Regions from separate parts of the Alkalihalobacterium alkalinitrilicum genome, predicted to be linked through region 1. Evidence: predicted binding sites of a transcription regulator. Region 1 holds the regulator's gene; each other region holds the start of a gene.
What was found. The regulator LexA, encoded in region 1, represses DNA repair genes until DNA is damaged. The targets are predictions, from matches to a motif close to CGAACATATGTTCG.

Region 1 (5,867 bases):
ATCTTCCACACGAATAACTTGCCATCCATATGCATCATAACGTTTTGCGACATTCTCAGAAAAAGACATGTTTAAATCCCCGTCTAGAGAAATATCATTTGAATCATATAAAATAACAAGTCGGCCTAGTTTTAAATGACCAGCTAATGAAGCGGCTTCTTGTGAAACTCCTTCCATTAAGTCCCCGTCACCACAAATAGAGTACGTATAATGGTCTACGATTGGAAAGTTTTCTTTATTATATGTACTTGCCAAATGACGCTCAGCCATTGCCATTCCAACTGCCATTGCGACACCTTGTCCTAACGGTCCTGTTGTTGCTTCAACTCCAGGAGTATGTTTAAATTCAGGGTGTCCAGGTGTTTTACTTCCCCACTGTCTAAAGTTTTGTAACTCCTCGATGGACAAATCATAACCTGTTAAATGCAATAGACTATAAAGTAACATGGAACCGTGACCTGCTGAAAGTACAAAACGGTCTCGGTTAAACCATTCTGGATTATTTGGGTTGTGAGCCATGTATTTTGTCCATAATGAAAATGCCATTGGAGCTGCTCCCATCGGCATACCAGGATGTCCTGAATTTGCTTTCTCAATACTATCAATTGATAACGTTCTAATCGTATTTACTGCTAAAGTTTCAACGTGAGTTGTCATCCTTTTTATCACCCTTTCTATCATGTCAAATTGTATATATTCGTTTTTCATCATATACTTTCTTGACTGTTTTAACAAGGAAACAAGGTGAATTTTATCTGTCAAATATAGTTTTTACGATATTCAATTACACTATCCAACTCTAATGTTGGATCCCACCATTTCCCTTTTTGGCATCTTTTAGTTTTTGCGGGGTAACATCTTGCCCTTTTTCGTCGACAACTTTCACTGAATGAAGTTGCTGTTTAAACGAAGCCCGGAACGTTTGAACGTACTCTGCTCGTAATTTTTTCTGTTCTTCAGCCTCTTTCGTCGTCAATCCCGTAGTCTTACCTCTTTTGGCAAGTTCATTAATTCTTGCAATTTTCTCTTTAGATAACATATTAATTTCCTCCTAAAATACACATCCATTCTTCTATAAATGTACACGAACAATTTATATCATTCAACATTGTTCTCTTTATCCATGTATTCTAGGTACCTGCGATTGACGGTTGCTTTAGATGTATTGTACCCAAGTCCATTTAAAAAACTACTAATCTCTGAGAATGTAAGCCCTTTTTTTCTCAACTTAAGAATTTCATCGATTGGAATATCTTTCCTCTTTCTCCCACCCACCTGATGTCTTAACAAGTTTTTTTCAGGATCATACCCATTCTTTATTGCTTTTTTCATGCCTCTTTTAATTTTCATATTATGTAATTTTCGCTGGTATTCTTCAATGATACTAACAATATCCATTAGGATCGTATCCATCTCTGATGGCTCTAGTTGGTTTCCTAAATTGCAAAGCGTATATATTTTTTTATTCATCTTTCTAACTTGATATAATAAAGCAGTTTTCGTATTGCCTCTACCAAGTCGAGTATCATCTTGGATAAGTAGTACATCTACACCACCTCTAAGTAACTCCAATACTTCTATAATTCCTTCTCTATCATTTTCATATCCACTTTGACGTTCCTTTATCACTTTAACAACTTCAAAATCTAATCGGTTAGCTAAATCTAATAATTCCTCCGCTTGTCGATGTAGCGAGGAGGTTTGTTCCTCATTGTTTGTACTCACTCTACAGTAAACTACTGCTTTAATCATTTTTTCACCTACTGTTCGTATCTACTGGGATGGTTAACGTTTGCCCAGCTATTAAACTACTTTTTTCCATCTCATTCGTTTGTATTACCCAATGAATAAATTCCTCTATGGAGAATGGGTGCTCATAATTTGTTGCAAAGCCCCATAAAGTATCTCCTTCATTAACAACAACCTCAATAGTTTCAGTTATTCCTTGTTTCTCAGCACCCACGACAGACATAAAAGCAAAAAATGCTATAGAAAGTACAAATAATAATACTAGTGTTAATTCTTGTCGAGTTAAATTTACGAATTTCATCAAATACCACCTCATAGGAATGTATGTTCTTGTCTATTATTGTAAAAGAGAACACCCATTCGTGTCAATGAATAAATTAGAACTTATGTTTGCATCCCTTTTTTTGACATGCTATACTTTATTTAAGATTAATTGGATAAATGAGGTGTCATTGATGACAAAATTATCAAAAAGACAACAAGAAATCTTAGATTATATTAAAACTGAAGTACGAAAAAAAGGTTATCCACCTTCTGTTCGGGAAATTGGCGAAGCAGTGGGACTAGCCTCTAGCTCTACTGTACATGGTCATCTTTCTCGCCTTGAGAAAAAGGGACTTATTCGGCGCGACCCTACAAAACCGAGAGCTATAGAGGTTATTGACCAAGAACAAATAGGAGCGGAACAAGGTATTGACACTAGAACAGCATTTGTCCCAGTCATTGGTAAAGTTACTGCTGGACAACCTATTACTGCGATCGAGAACGTCGAAGAGTATATCCCATTACCTGAACGGTTAGTCTCAAATGATTCTGTCTATGTTCTTATCATAGATGGAGATAGTATGATAGAGGCTGGAATATTTGATGGAGATATGGTAATTGTTCGTCAACAACAAACAGCCAACAATGGAGACATTATCGTTGCTATGACTGAAGAAGATGAAGCTACAGTAAAGCGATTTTTCAGAGAGAAAGATTATATCCGACTTCAGCCTGAAAATTCAACAATGGAACCGATTATACTTAAGAGTTGTACAATTCTCGGAAAAGTGATTGGAGTTTTCCGAACCATTCATTAATTTTACAATTCAAAAAAAGAGGCTGGGACAAAACTCAGTAAATGGAATTAAAAGAGGCCCCGAGAACATTTTTTGTTCTCGGGGCCTCTTTCGTATGTATTTAAGTTTTTTCATTTTACAAAACAAAAAAAGGACAACCACTGATAAAATTAAAGTTCCTACACAATAACCATCGGAGGTGTGCCCTTATGTATAAACACTATAACATGAATCAAGTAATTTTGCCTTTAAATTTAGAAATGAAACTTCAAGAAAATGATATTGCATTCGCGGTTCATCATCTGGTAGAGCAGATTCCAGAAGAAGCCTTTGCCGGCTTCTTGAGAAAGACCGGGTGTCCTGCTTATCATCCGCGCATGATGATGAAAGTCATTTTATGTGCATACACACAATCTGTTTTTTCTGGAAGGAAGATTGAATGCCTACTTAAAGACAGTATACGCATGATGTGGCTGGCTCAAGGTTATGAGCCAAGTTACCGAACAATTAATCGGTTCCGTGTTCATCCGGAAGTTCAAGAACTCCTCCGTGAGTGCTTTGTTCAATTTCGATGTCAACTTGTCGAAGAGAAGGTGATTGACAATGAAGCCATTTTTATTGACGGGACTAAGATTGAAGCCAATGCCAATAAATTTTCATTCGTTTGGCGAAAATTGATTGAAAAATACAGTGCCAGCCTGATCGAAAAATCAAAACAACTGTATGATGAGTTGGTGGAAAAAGAAATCATTCCTGAGATCGAGCGAGAAAGCACTGAGGACCTTTCAGTGGAGGAGCTCTCTCTTATCACAGCGAAGTTAGAAGAGACCGTCGAAGAATACACTAAACAAATTGAAGCAAGTGAAGAGGCAAGCGAAAGGAAAGATCTTCGTTCAAAGCGTAAAGAACCAAAGAAAGCCCATAAACAATTTCTGGATCTTTTCATGCGCAAACAGAAGTACCAAAAAGACATGGAAATCTTTAAAGGACGGAATAGTTATTCAAAGACAGACCACGATGCCACGTTTATGCGTATGAAAGATGATTATATGAAAAATGGACAACTGAAAGCTGGTTATAATGTACAAATTGCGACAGAAGGTCAATATACGCTCGCTTACGAGATCTTTTCAAATCCAACTGTTACACGTACGTTGCGCCCATTCCTTGATAAAATTGAGCACCATTTCTTTGAACTCCCAGACTATATTGTCGCAGACGCTGGTTATGGAAGTGAGGAAAATTATGAGGATGTGCTTGATAATCGAAAGCGCACACCTCTTATCACGTACAATACATATCGTAAAGAGAAGAAAAAGCGTTTTAAACAAGACGAATTTCAGACAGCCAATTGGGATTATCATAAGGAAGATGATTCAACAGCTGCTTACAGAATAGAAAACGGGTGAGATCTATGACCAACGTAAGGTGGACGTAGAACCAGTTTTTGGATATCTGAAGGCTAATTTGCGTTTCACTCGAAAGTCCGTGAGGGGCAACGAAAATGTCAAAAATGAATTAGGGTTTGCATTCATGGCGGAGAACATACGAAAGTACACCGCCATGGACGCCGATCAAGCATTGGATAATAGAATAAATCAACAGAAAAAGGGTTCCAATCATTTTATTTTTATGGTTGGAACCCTTTTTTATTATTTTTGGCTAGTTATGTCCCAGCCTCTTTTTTGGAATTAATATAGTGAAAGGTATTGCTCACGCTCCCAAGGGTGAACTTGCGATCTGAACATATCCCACTCAATTTCTTTTGCTTCAACAAAGTGTTCTACAGCATGCTCACCAAGTGCTTTAACTAATACTTCGTCTTTTACAAGCTTATCCATCGCTTGTTTTAATGTTGCTGGTAAATCTTTAATTCCTTCTTCTTCACGCTCTTCTTTGCTCATGATGTAAATGTTACGATCAGTAGCTTTTGGTGGAGTTAATTTACGTTTAATACCGTCAAGTCCTGCAGCAAGCATTACAGCCATTGCTAAATATGGATTAGCCGCAGGGTCTGGAGAACGAACTTCTACACGAGTACTTAAACCGCGTGAGTTAGGGATACGGATTAACGGACTACGGTTACGCATAGACCACGCTACGTATACTGGTGCTTCATAACCAGGTACTAAACGCTTATATGAGTTTACAAGTGGATTTGTAATTGCTGTAAATCCTTCTGCATGCTCTAAAATACCAGCTAAGAATTGCATTGCAGTTTCACTTAATTGAGAATCTGTAGATTCATCATAAAATGCATTTCCTTCTGCTGTGAATAAAGACATATTACAATGCATCCCTGAACCGTTAACACCAAATAATGGTTTAGGCATGAAAGTTGCGTGTAAGCCGTGTTTACGAGCAATTGTTTTTACAACTAATTTAAACGTTTGAATTTCATCGCACGCTTTAATTGCATCTGCATATTTAAAATCAATTTCATGTTGTCCTGGTGCTACTTCATGGTGAGATGCTTCAATCTCAAAGCCCATTTCCTCTAATTCTAGAACGATATCACGACGACAGTTTTCACCTAAGTCTGTTGGTGCAAGGTCAAAATAACCACCTTTATCATTTAATTCTAAAGTAGGCTCACCTTTTTCATCATTTTTGAACAAGAAAAATTCTGGTTCTGGACCAATGTTGAATGATTTAAATCCTAACTTTTCAGCTTCTTTTAACACACGTTTTAAAATTCCACGAGGATCTCCAGCAAATGGCGTTGGGTCTTCACCAGGCTTACCTGGTTGGTAAACATCACAAATTAAACGAGCTACTTTACCTTTCTCTGAAGTCCAAGGGAAAATAACCCATGTATCAAGATCAGGATAGAGGTACATATCCGATTCCTCAATACGTACAAACCCTTCAATTGAAGATCCGTCAAACATCATTTGATTACTTAATGCTTTTGGAAGTTGATTAACAGGTATTTCAACGTTTTTAATAATTCCCATTAAATCTGAAAATTGAAGACGGATAAAACGAACATTCTCTTCTTTAGAAATTCTTAGAATATCTTCTTTAGTAAATTTAGACATTATATGTATTCCCCTT
Region 2 (5,867 bases), 4.2 Mb from region 1:
AACCTGATCGTACCGATGGTTATTTTAGCAAGCAAACGGAGAAAGCTGTAATGGCTTTTCAAAATACAAACAATTTAGAGGCTACAGGCGTCATTGATGAAGATACTGCCTCTGCTATACATGAAGCTATTGTTGAAGCAGTCCGTGATGAAAAAAATGACCATCAACTTCAAGCTGCTATTGAGTTAATCATTAAACAAAGTGAATCGTAAAAAGCAGGAAATGAATAGGCTGTTGTCGAAGTACATGTGTAGCAAGTAAGGCTACACATGTACTTTTTTCTTCACCATCAAGAGGAAGGACTAGGAAAATGATTATCGATTGGTTCATTGCATTACTACAAGGGATTGGCTATGTTTTTTTACATCCGCTATTTTATATTGGTTTTTTCACAATGCTTTTGATTGGAATTGCGCGAGTAAAACGTGAGCGGAAAGATTTCCATACAAAAGTTTATAATTTTATTGATGAAACAGTCATTTCGTTAGTGCCTGGGATTGTTACAGGCGTACTGATTTCACTAGTTGCGATTGGGTTAGGCATTGTGGTATCCAAAGAGTTTTTAATTCTCGTAACGCTCATCTATCTTGTAACTGTTGTTACTACTCAAGTAAGATGGATTACGCCATCTTATGTGATTCCTATTGTTTTGTTTGTACTGATTTTATTTATGTTTAAACCTTGGACGATATCTGCACCACTGTTGGGCGATCTATCTTTTGCTTTTAGTGAAACCCTGGTTGTCTATGCGGTCCTTTTAATGGCGTTACTTCTTATCGGTGAAGGAGTTCTCATTCGAACGAATGGTCATAAAAATACGTCACCGAAATATCTGCATAGTAAACGAGGAAAACTCATCGGGGGACACGAATCGAAGCGATTATGGTTTGTTCCAGTGTTTCTACTGTTACCTAATGGCGTCCTGCCAAGTATGGACTTTTGGCCAGTACTAACGATTGGGGAACAAGGAACGTATTCGATTATCCTTGTGCCGTTTCTCGTCGGCTTTCATCAGTTAATCAAAAGTTCAATGCCTGTTCCTTTTATTAAAAAAATCGGAACGAGTGTCATTTTACTAGGGGTCGTTATGAGTTTATTAAGTATCGCTGCGTATTTTTATCCAATTGCCGCTCTTGGCGTTGCAGGTGCGGCGATAGTTGGACGAGAATTACTTTGGGTTCGTTTCAAGAAACAAGATGAACGGAAAACAGAATACTTTACGCCACAACCAGCAGGAGTCATGGTCCTAGGGGTGATCCCGCGTTCTCCTGCAGCGAAACTTCAATTGCAAGTCGGTGAAATGATTGTAAAAGTGAATGGCCAAAAAGTGAATGATCAAATCCAATTCTATGATGCACTGCAAAGAAATTCAGCTTTTTGTAAGTTAGAAGTCAAAGATGAAAATGGTGAAATTCGCTTTGCGCAAACAGCGCTCTATGATGGACAACATCATCAACTGGGTGTACTCCTATTAAAAGCAGAATATGAATTACAAAACTCGGTCATTTAAACCGATCGTAGACTTTAACATGATTCAGCTATCTTTGATGGCTGAATCGTTTTTTATCCTTAGCGAATAAAACAGAAAAAACACCAAGTTTCGCCAAGATTGGTGGTTTAGCTCGCATCAAACTGCAGTAAGCGCCCCACTTCAAGACTTGGAGGAATCAAACAAGGATAAGTGGGGGAAGAAGAAAACCCTCACGGATGAAAGTTTTACTTTATCTCGTAAGTTAGTAACCAAGTAAGTGATAGAGAGAGATCTGTATGACAAGTAAAAAATTAGAATAAGCTTTTTCGTTGGTCTAAGACGAGAGGGTAGTATCTATAATTAGAATTACACTAAAAATTACGGTATCGAAAGGGGAAGCATATGGTAAATATTTTTTTAGCAATTGGATTACCTGTCTTATTAATGGTTGTAGGAACTAGAATAGCTTATAGTGTTATAGGTGCAATGATTGTCACGCTCATGATTATGATTTTCGCGGTACAAATTCATCATATGTCATCAATTCCCATTACATTAGCGATTATTTCTTTTTTGGCAGGACTTAGAATTTCAATGCAAATGAGAAAACGAAGTGGTTGAAATAGCTGTAGGGAGATTGTCTCTCTACAGCTTTTCGAAGTATCTGCACGATACTTTCAAATCGATACACTAATATTGACATCAAAAAAATTCCTCAAAATAACTTAACGTATTTCCCTCTCTATAAATCATTTACTCTCACATGAAGCAAGACTTAATACTCGTTCCAATTCCAAAACGTCACTTCATCGACTTGTAAGTTTCTAATCCACGATTCTTCCTTTAAAGTAAGAATTTCTTTAGTTGGTCCCGTAATGACAACTCCGTAATGGGCAATGCCTTCATTTTCAAGAAACTCAATTTTTTCCGCAAGGTCGAAACGATAGCGTGCAAGTTGGTTTACTTGCGATTCGTGAGGTTGTAAGAACTTTAGCGTTTTTAAAAATTGCTCGTGAAGCATTGTTTCATCGCCAACTTCATATTCAGGAGAAACTGCACCCTCTGAAACGATACTGCCAAATAAGCCTTTCTCCTCTGTTCGCGACGTAACGATCATATCGTCTTCATGCCAGATCGGATAAGACGGGAAACCAATCGTTTCGAAAATCACACCGCCGTGAAAATCTCTTTGATCATCAAGACCAGTATCAACAGGGAACCATGATAAATCAAGATCCTTTTCTTCAAATAATTGAAACACTTCGCTCGTTCCATATAGCTGATTAAACGATACATATGCAGAAGCTACGGTACCTTCTGGTAACTGTTCTAGTTGAGTCCAGTTTACATCATCGTACATTTCGGAGTTGTTTGGATGAATAAAGTGTGGTTGGGATTGACTTTGTCTGCCGTAATAGGTAATCTCGGGAAACGCCATCATCGAAAATAAAAAGTTCACTTTCATATCACCAACCGTTATCGTCTCATGTCCAACCCTTTTTCGGATATCGCGAGTCGCTTCCATTCTAAAAAACGTTTTCGCGTTTGTACTTGTTCCACCGAGATATCCGTCAGGCTGTGTGATGGTTAACGTATGATCAATCACATTGCTAAGCACTTCACCGCGATCTGGATTTCCCCAAGTATAGTAGAGTGTCGTTAAAACCGATGTAACAATAAGCACAGCTAAAAATAACAGTAATGCGGTAACGGCAGTTTGGAAGCGGGCTTTCCATTTGCTTCGTCGCAAAATTTTTCGTTGCTTTTTATCACCTACTGTTGGAGGCGATGCTTGAGGAGGTTTTTCATTTTTTTCTAAATACTGTTGGTAGGTTTCAAGCTTTTCAAGTTCTTCTTCAAATTGCTCGAGTTCTTTGTCTCGTAGTTCTCCTTTTTCATAGGCATCGAGTTTCTTTCTAAAGTCATCGGTCACCTTCATTCACGCCTTTCTGTTTGCGAATTGCTTGTCGACCACGAAATAGCAATACCTTAAAGTTTGCTAATGTTACATTCATTACCGTAGCAGCTTCTTGGTAGGGAAGTTCGTTGAAGTCGTGAAGCAATACAGCCAATTTTTGTTGTTTTGGTAAATGCTCTAAAAGAGTGATAATCTCTTGAATTTCCTCACTTAATACCATTTGATCTTCGGAGTCTTTTCCTCTATGAAACAATTTAGTGAAAAAGTTTTCTTCTTTAATAACTGTTCGTTTCCGCTTGCGTTCATAATCAATAAAAGCATGATGAGCAACGGTAAATAACCAAGATTTAATATTTTCACCTTCATAGTTTTCAATATAAAGGTGGGCACGGAAAAACGTCTCTTGGACGAGGTCTTCAGCTGTGTAATGATCGTGACAAAGCGAAAGGAGAAAACGATAAATATGTGGAAAATACATTTCATAAATTGAATCGATCGTTTCTTTCATGCGCTCCTCCTTTCATTAATAAAACGAATGACATGAAATAAAGTTACAGTTATTTTTTAAAAATTTTTAAGAAAAAGGTGGAAGTGACCTCGAAAACAGAAAAAAAGCGCTCAGATAAAGTCAAAGCGCAAACTTTCTGTAAATTATTACCGTTTTCTTTCTAACGCTCCTTTTACTATAAGGCTAAAGCCGCTGTTAAGAAGTCAGTTGTTTCTTTTCATTCTCTGAACTTTTCCAGCGAATGAGCATCATAGTAAACCGAACGAGTAGGAATGTCCCCGTTAAAGATAAAAAGGAATGGACCCACTTCCAAGACTTTTTGTACTGTACGAGCTGCGTATTTTTTTCCAACCATGTCTCAATAATGGTCATCGGGACGCTGAAATAAAGAGTTTTAAAAAAGATACCGACTAATTTTGATTGAAATGTTAATTGATTATAATATACACAGGTAATCGGGAAAATGAGGTAATCAAAAATGAAACTAATATAACGTTTTAATATTCTAGTTACTCCAAATTTTTTAGGGAATGTACGTTCGTTAAATTTGTGTAAAAAGGGTCTTAGTGTGGTATAATGAAAACATTGGAAAAAAGAACGCTATGAAAGAATTTATATATAAGAAGGGTCACGTTTTGGAATTCGAGAATAAGAGATGCTTATGCTTCACCTATTCGGAGTTGGGGAAAGTTAAATTTTTCTAAAATGTAAGGAGGACATGCCATGGAGCAGAGTTTTCAGTTAGTCTCTCACTATCAACCTGAAGGGGATCAACCTGAAGCGATTAAACAGCTCGTTAAAGGTGTAAATGAAGGGAAAACCTATCAGACGTTATTAGGAGCAACGGGTACAGGAAAAACGTTTACGGTTTCTAATTTAATCAAAGAAGTTAATAAACCGACATTAGTGATCGCACACAATAAAACATTAGCAGGTCAGCTATATAGCGAGTTTAAAGAGTTTTTTCCGAATAACGCGGTTGAGTATTTTGTGAGCTACTATGACTATTATCAGCCAGAGGCTTATGTTCCTAGTTCAGATACATTTATTGAAAAAGACGCAAGCATTAATGATGAAATTGATAAGCTCAGACACTCTGCGACGAGTTCGCTATTTGAACGACAGGACGTTATTATCATTGCCAGTGTTTCGTGTATCTATGGTTTAGGTTCTCCTGAAGAGTACCGAGACCTCGTCGTTTCACTGCGGACGGGTATGGAAAAAGAACGAAATGAATTATTACGAGATTTAGTCGACATTCAGTATGACCGTAACGATATTAACTTTACACGCGGAACGTTCCGCGTTCGTGGAGATGTTGTGGAAATTTTCCCCGCATCTCGTGACGAACAATGTATTCGGATTGAGTTTTTTGGTGATGAGATCGAACGAATTACAGAAGTTGATGCTTTAACGGGTGAAATTAAAGGCGAACGAAATCATGTGGCGATTTTCCCGGCTTCCCACTTCGTAACTCGCGAAGAAAAGTTAAACCGAGCGATCGTTAATATTGAAGCGGAACTAGAAGAGCGGTTGGAAGAACTGAATGAAAAAGGCAAGCTGCTTGAAGCGCAGCGTTTGGAACAAAGAACACGCTATGACCTTGAAATGATGAGGGAAATGGGCTTTTGTTCAGGGATTGAAAATTACTCGAGACATCTAACGTTTCGGAAGGAAGGCGATACACCGTATACGCTGTTGGACTTCTTTCCCGAAGATTATTTAATCGTCATTGATGAGTCCCATGTGACGCTACCGCAAATTCGCGGGATGTATAACGGGGACAGGGCTCGTAAACAAGTTCTTGTCGATCATGGCTTCCGTTTGCCGTCTGCATTAGACAACCGCCCTCTTCAGTTTGAAGAATTTGAAGGAAAGACCAATCAGATTGTCTATGTGTCGGCAACACCTGGTCCATACGAATTAGAAAAAACACCGAAAGTCGTAGAACAAATTATTCGTCCAACGGG
Region 3 (5,867 bases), 3.3 Mb from region 1:
GAGGGAAAGGGTAATTGTAAAAGATATTGAAAAATACATATTATGGAAAGAATATAAATCATTAGCCTTATCTTATGGACTAAAAGCATATTGGTCGCAACCTATTTTATCCTCGGACGGAACAGTGTTAGGCACATTTGGTTTATATTATGGTGAACCTAAAGTACCAAATATTCGAGAATTGGGAATTCTTGAGGACTTTACTCATTTAGCATCTGTTGCCATTGAACACAAAAAAACAAATGAGAAACTCCAACAAAGTGAACAACAGTATCGTCTTTTAGCAGAAAACGTATCTGACTTCGTTGGTTTATTAAATCAACAAGGGGTTTATGAATATGTATCTCCATCACATGAAAAATACTTAGGATACTCCTCTTTTGAACTTGTGGGAAAGAACTGGCTTGATTTCGTGCACCCTGATGACGTTAATAATGCCATATGGGTATTTGAGAAACAAGTAAAAATCGGGGCTCCACAAAAATTAATCTTCCGTTACAAACATAAAAACGGGCAGTGGATATACCTTGAGGGTAAAGGAACACCGATTCAAGAGGAAGATGGACTAGGAAGCAGATTGGTTTATATGGCAAGAGATATAACAGAGCAAAAACGTGCAGAGGAACAACTTAAAATAGTGGTTCATGATTTAGAACAAACACAACAAAAATTTGATTCGTTATATAATAATTCACTTGATGCCATATTTGAAATAGACAGTGAGGGTAAATATTACCGTGTAAATAGCGTTGCAGAAAAAATAACTGGTTATCAAAAAGAGGAACTAGTAAAGTTAGGGATCAATGATTTGATTATTGAATTAGAAAAAGTAAACAATATTTTTACAAGGATAAAAAATGGTGAATCACTTAGAGTGGAACTTACTCTTAGACATAAAAAAGGACACTATGTGAATATAGATGTTAATGGGGTACCAGTATTTAGGGATGATGGAACTGTTAATGTAATCGCATTTGTCCAAGATATTACAGGGAGAAAACGTGCTGAAGAGGAACTAAGAGAATTAGCGTATAAGGACTCTCTAACAGGCCTTCCAACTCGTGAACTTTTTAGTATCGAGTTAGATAAAGCGATTAAAAGTGCAAAAGAATATAAATATTCACTAGGTATATTATTTATAGATTTCGATAATTTTAAAAATGTTAACGATACTTTAGGACATCATTTCGGTGACCAAGTTCTAAAAAAACTCGTTAAGATCATGGAAAGTCAATTAGGGAAAGATAATCTAATATCTCGACAAGGTGGAGATGAGTTTCTAATTTTGGTTGAAAACACTGACAAAGAGAAAACAGGTATAATTTGTGAAAGACTCATCAAAAGATTAACAAGTCCTATAGAGTTGCACGGGCACGAGGTTTTTATCACACCAAGCATAGGTGTTTGTATGTTCCCTGAGTACGAATTTGATGCAGAAATTCTAATAAAAAATGCCGATTTGGCTATGTACATGGCAAAAGATATCGGTAAGAATAATTATCAATTTTTCTCGGATAACTTAAATGACCAGGTCTTACGAAAGAGTCGAGTCACAAATGCTTTACGGAAAGCACTTGGCAACGGGGAGTTTACTTTACATTATCAACCACAATTTGAATTAAGTACAAATAGAGTAAAGGGAATAGAGGCCTTATTACGTTGGAATCCAGAGTTTGGATTTGTTTCACCGGCAGAATTCATCCCAATAGCAGAAGAAACGGGTCTAATAGTTGAAATTGGAGAATGGGTATTAAGAGAAGCATGTAAGCATGGTAAAGAATGGAATGATAAAGGTGTATTAAAAACACCTGTTTCTGTTAATGTATCTGCACGTCAATTTAAGGAACGCTCATTTATAGAAACAGTAAAAAATGTGTTAAAAGAAACGGGTCTTCCACCGAGTAACTTGGAGATTGAAATTACCGAAAGGGTTATGATTGATGTAAACGAGGCAGTAAACATTGTGAATCAGTTAAGGATGTTAGGGGTGCGAGTTGCGATTGATGACTTTGGAGTCGGTTATTCTTCATTAAATATGCTTCAGAGTATAGTTATTGATAGTTTAAAGATTGATCGGGCTTTTTTACATGATGTAATGAAGAATAAAAGGTCAGCAGGGTTATTAGAAGCCATTATACGGATGGGGGCGGATCTAGGTTCTAATGTTGTCGTAGAAGGGATTGAAACCAAAGACCAAGTAGATTTTTTACTATCTAAAGGAGTTATTGGTCAAGGGTATTACTACAGTCGACCTTTACCGGCTGATGATCTCGAGCAATATTTAGAGTCGCTTAAATTAAAATCATAAAGGTCACTTGTTGCTTTCTAAAATGCAATGTAAAGTAGCATTTTTACAAAAAATGAGAATCTGTATAGTTTTTTTGAAAACTTTGAATGAAATTGGTGAAGAGAGTATTTTGTTAAAGGGATACTCTTTTTTATTTGGAAAGTTATTGTTTTTACATATTGAAAGGAGATGAAGTTTTAAATCTTTGCTAATTGATCCTAGAGTAACGTTGAAAATTTTGTTGCTTGCTTTCTCATTTTTGCAACATTGGGATAACGTTTATTGGCTGTATCAAACCCTGGGAAATTGTTGGTACATTCCGCTTCTTTAGATTAAAGAAGATTCAGTTTAGCCTATCCAGTGATTTTGAAGATGATGAGTAAGGTAAGGTATTACTATTCGAAAACCTTAAATGCGTATATTTATGTTACATCACTAGTTTTGTATAAATACTAATGAATTTTCAGTTTTATACTTCTTCCTGGTTAGAGCCAAAAAGGTAAATACTCAATAATTAGGTTAACATTATATTAAGAACGGGTAACTAATGTTGAAGAAGAAAGACGAAAAAACTATAAATCCTTTACTGAGAAGTACATCGATACTATTCAGAAGAGATAATTTAAGGATACAAATATAGAATGGCTTTTTTACATTCAACAAACATTCGTTCATAAAAGCACTTTTTTATTGGCATATTAGGGGGGTACCTTTACGCAAAATCAATATAAACGCGTTTCAGTATCATCACTCTATCAAAACACATGTTGAGTGTGTAGCTCAACTTATTTTAAAAGTGTAAACTTCAATAAACATTTACTATTGAAAAAATACATCGTCTTGCCTGACCCTGAGTGTGTAGCAAAGATTGTGTTTGTGAGAGAAGCTTCATCAAGAAAGGATGGAGTTTTCTCTATGAAATCAGTTTGTGGAACATTAATGTGAAACAAGAAAAACCGGGTCGTGCCATGCACCACTAGATAAGTCTCCAACGTAATGAGGGTTAGTTTAATCGTGGAATCATTCCACTTTTCACCGGTAATCAAGTGGTTATTTGATAGGAGCTTTCCAGAGGTTTCGCGACTTTTTGGAGCCTTTATTTCATAACTATTTCAAAGAAGTGCAGAGAATAAAACCACATTTTACCTCACGATAAAATGTGTTGTCAATAAGAAATTTGTAATATTTTCAAAAAAGTGTTATAATAGTCTTACAATTGTTTTTTTAATCGTATTCCGAATTCCACTGTATTTTTTTGCAGATAGAATTATGGATACGTTTTTTTAATATCTTTTTTTAAGCCGAAGAGAAACTCAAACAATTGTGTGAGCTTTAAAGGTAAGTTAGTTGAATGAAATTATCAATTTACTATCTAATAGTAACCGAGTTTTAATTCTACAAGGAGGACTAGAATAATGAATCTAATCAATAAGAAAGTTACACACAAGCGTTTTGGCATAGGTAGTATAGTTAAACATAATGATTCTAGTATTGAAATACATTTCGCATCGGAAAATAAAAAGTTTGTTTTCCCTGATGTATTTGGAAAGCACCTAAAACTACATGATAAAAGTGTTGCTAATTCACTTGAAAAGATTATACAAAAAAAGGAAATGGAACGAAAGGAGGAAGAATGGAAGAAGGAAGAGGAAAAAAAACTACAACGAAAAAACCAGGAACTTCGCTTGGAACATGAAAAACTTATGAAAAATCATAAACTACATCCCGAATCACAAATGGTTTTTTGGTGTGACACAGAAGAACAGAATAGTTCTTTTTCAGAGTGGAAGGTTTTTTCAGGCGTAATAAAAAGTGGTAATAACAAGGGGAAGCCAAACAAACCCATCCGCTTGCACCAAAATAGCGCTGTCCTGTTAACAGCAATAGATTCTAGCATGCCTGAAAAAGACAGACGTATCTTAGGTGTCTATATGGTGAATGAAGATTTTATCGGTAAGATTTGTGAAGATGGATATATTCCTGCTCATTCAAAATACAGACTCCAACTTACAGAACAGGAATCGGATCAGATGCTTTTCTGGGAATATTATGTAAATGAAAAATTCCCCCACAAAATGACATGGAATACAGGTAAATACCGTTATTTTGAAAATTCATGGATAGCTCAAATTTTGCTTGATATAGTTTCGTTGAAAAGTGACCCAAAGGAACGAGAGTTGGCACAACAATTTTTTGAACATTTTTGTAAAATGAATCAGATAACAGATCAAGAGTTACCAAAGCCTAATGGTGCATTAATGCGTATTTAGATGTGGAGTGTTTAGCTCAACTTATTTTAAAAGTGTAAACTCCAATAAACATTTACTATTGAAAAAATACATTGTCTTGCCTGACCCTCAGTGTATAGCAAAGATTGTGTTGTGAGAGAAGCTCCATCAAAAAAGGATGGAGTTTTTTCTATGAAATCATTTTGTGGAACATTAATGTGAAACAAGAAAAACCGGGTCGTGCCAGGCACCACTAGATAATACCATCTGCTTTTTTTATTTTTAAAAAAACCATTCAGGACCGATTTTCGTTAAAATAAACATTGCCGATTTTCACAAATTATAAATGTCCCAATGTACTTGTGTTTGATAATAAATAATTAAGCATTATATAAGTGTAAAAGAAGTGGCACATTTGGCTTTATATTTTTTGACCGAGAATTTGAAGTTGTATCCATAGTGAGAGGATTTGAGTTTGAAATGATAGATAATTTTTGGCGTGATTTACCACGACCATTTTTTGTACTTGCACCAATGGAGGATGTGACAGATGTTGTTTTTCGTCACGTGGTAAGTAAAGCTGGTCGACCAGATGTATTTTTCACAGAGTTTACAAACTCAGATAGCTATTGTCATCCAGAGGGCATGAAAAGTGTGCGTGGTCGTTTGATTTTTACAGAAGATGAACAGCCAATGGTGGCACATATTTGGGGGGATAATCCCGAATATTTCCGCCAAATGAGTATTGGCATGGCAGAGCTAGGATTTAAAGGCATCGATATTAATATGGGCTGCCCTGTACCGAATGTGGTATCGAGAGGGAAAGGTAGTGGCCTTATTCTGCGCCCAGACGTTGCGGCAGAACTTATTCAAGCAGCTAAAGCGGGCGGGCTGCCTGTCAGCGTGAAAACACGACTTGGCTATAAGGATGTAAATGAGTGGGAGGAGTGGCTAACGCATATTTTAAAACGGGATATTGCGAACCTTTCTATTCATTTACGTACAAGAAAGGAAATGAGTCAAGTAGATGCGCATTGGGAGCTAATTCCGGAAATTAAAAAATTACGTGACCGTATCGCACCAAATACGCTATTAACAATCAATGGAGACATTCCTGACCGTCAAACTGGGCTGCAGCTTGCTGAACAATATGGTATTGATGGCGTTATGATCGGGCGAGGTATTTTTAAAAATCCTTTTGCTTTTGAAAAAGACCCAAAAGAGCATAACAGTAAAGAATACCTTGATCTTTTAAGACTGCAGCTTGATCTTCAAGATCAATATGCGGAAGCACTGCCACGTTCAATCACAGGGCTTCATCGCTTTTTCAAAATTTATGTCAAAGGATTCCG

Region 2: uvrB (excinuclease ABC subunit UvrB) is a predicted target of LexA. The motif match lies at 4,425-4,438, and genes of this name have one in related genera.
Region 3: BK574_RS15905 (malate synthase) is a predicted target of LexA. The motif match lies at 3,602-3,615, and genes of this name have one in related genera.

What each region holds. Positions count from the first base shown of each region.
Region 1 is NZ_KV917368.1:45,715-51,581, reverse strand. Features, by position in the region: gene tkt (transketolase) at 1-657, opposite strand, end outside; gene BK574_RS00230 (DUF896 domain-containing protein) at 800-1,039, opposite strand; gene BK574_RS00225 (YneB family resolvase-like protein) at 1,099-1,749, opposite strand; gene yneA (cell division suppressor protein YneA) at 1,757-2,050, opposite strand; gene lexA (transcriptional repressor LexA) at 2,205-2,831, shown strand; partial or broken gene BK574_RS00210 (IS1182 family transposase) at 3,020-4,505, shown strand; gene glnA (type I glutamate--ammonia ligase) at 4,502-5,851, opposite strand.
Region 2 is NZ_KV917368.1:4,254,624-4,260,490, forward strand. Features, by position in the region: gene BK574_RS20595 (S41 family peptidase) at 1-212, shown strand, start outside; gene BK574_RS20600 (PDZ domain-containing protein) at 311-1,510, shown strand; gene BK574_RS20605 (DUF2198 family protein) at 1,874-2,092, shown strand; gene BK574_RS20610 (anti-sigma factor) at 2,247-3,410, opposite strand; gene BK574_RS20615 (sigma-70 family RNA polymerase sigma factor) at 3,394-3,897, opposite strand; gene BK574_RS29305 (CBO0543 family protein) at 4,093-4,401, opposite strand; gene uvrB (excinuclease ABC subunit UvrB) at 4,621-5,867, shown strand, end outside.
Region 3 is NZ_KV917368.1:3,296,359-3,302,225, reverse strand. Features, by position in the region: gene BK574_RS15910 (bifunctional diguanylate cyclase/phosphodiesterase) at 1-2,308, shown strand, start outside; gene BK574_RS15905 (malate synthase) at 3,703-4,557, shown strand; gene BK574_RS15900 (tRNA dihydrouridine synthase) at 4,996-5,867, shown strand, end outside.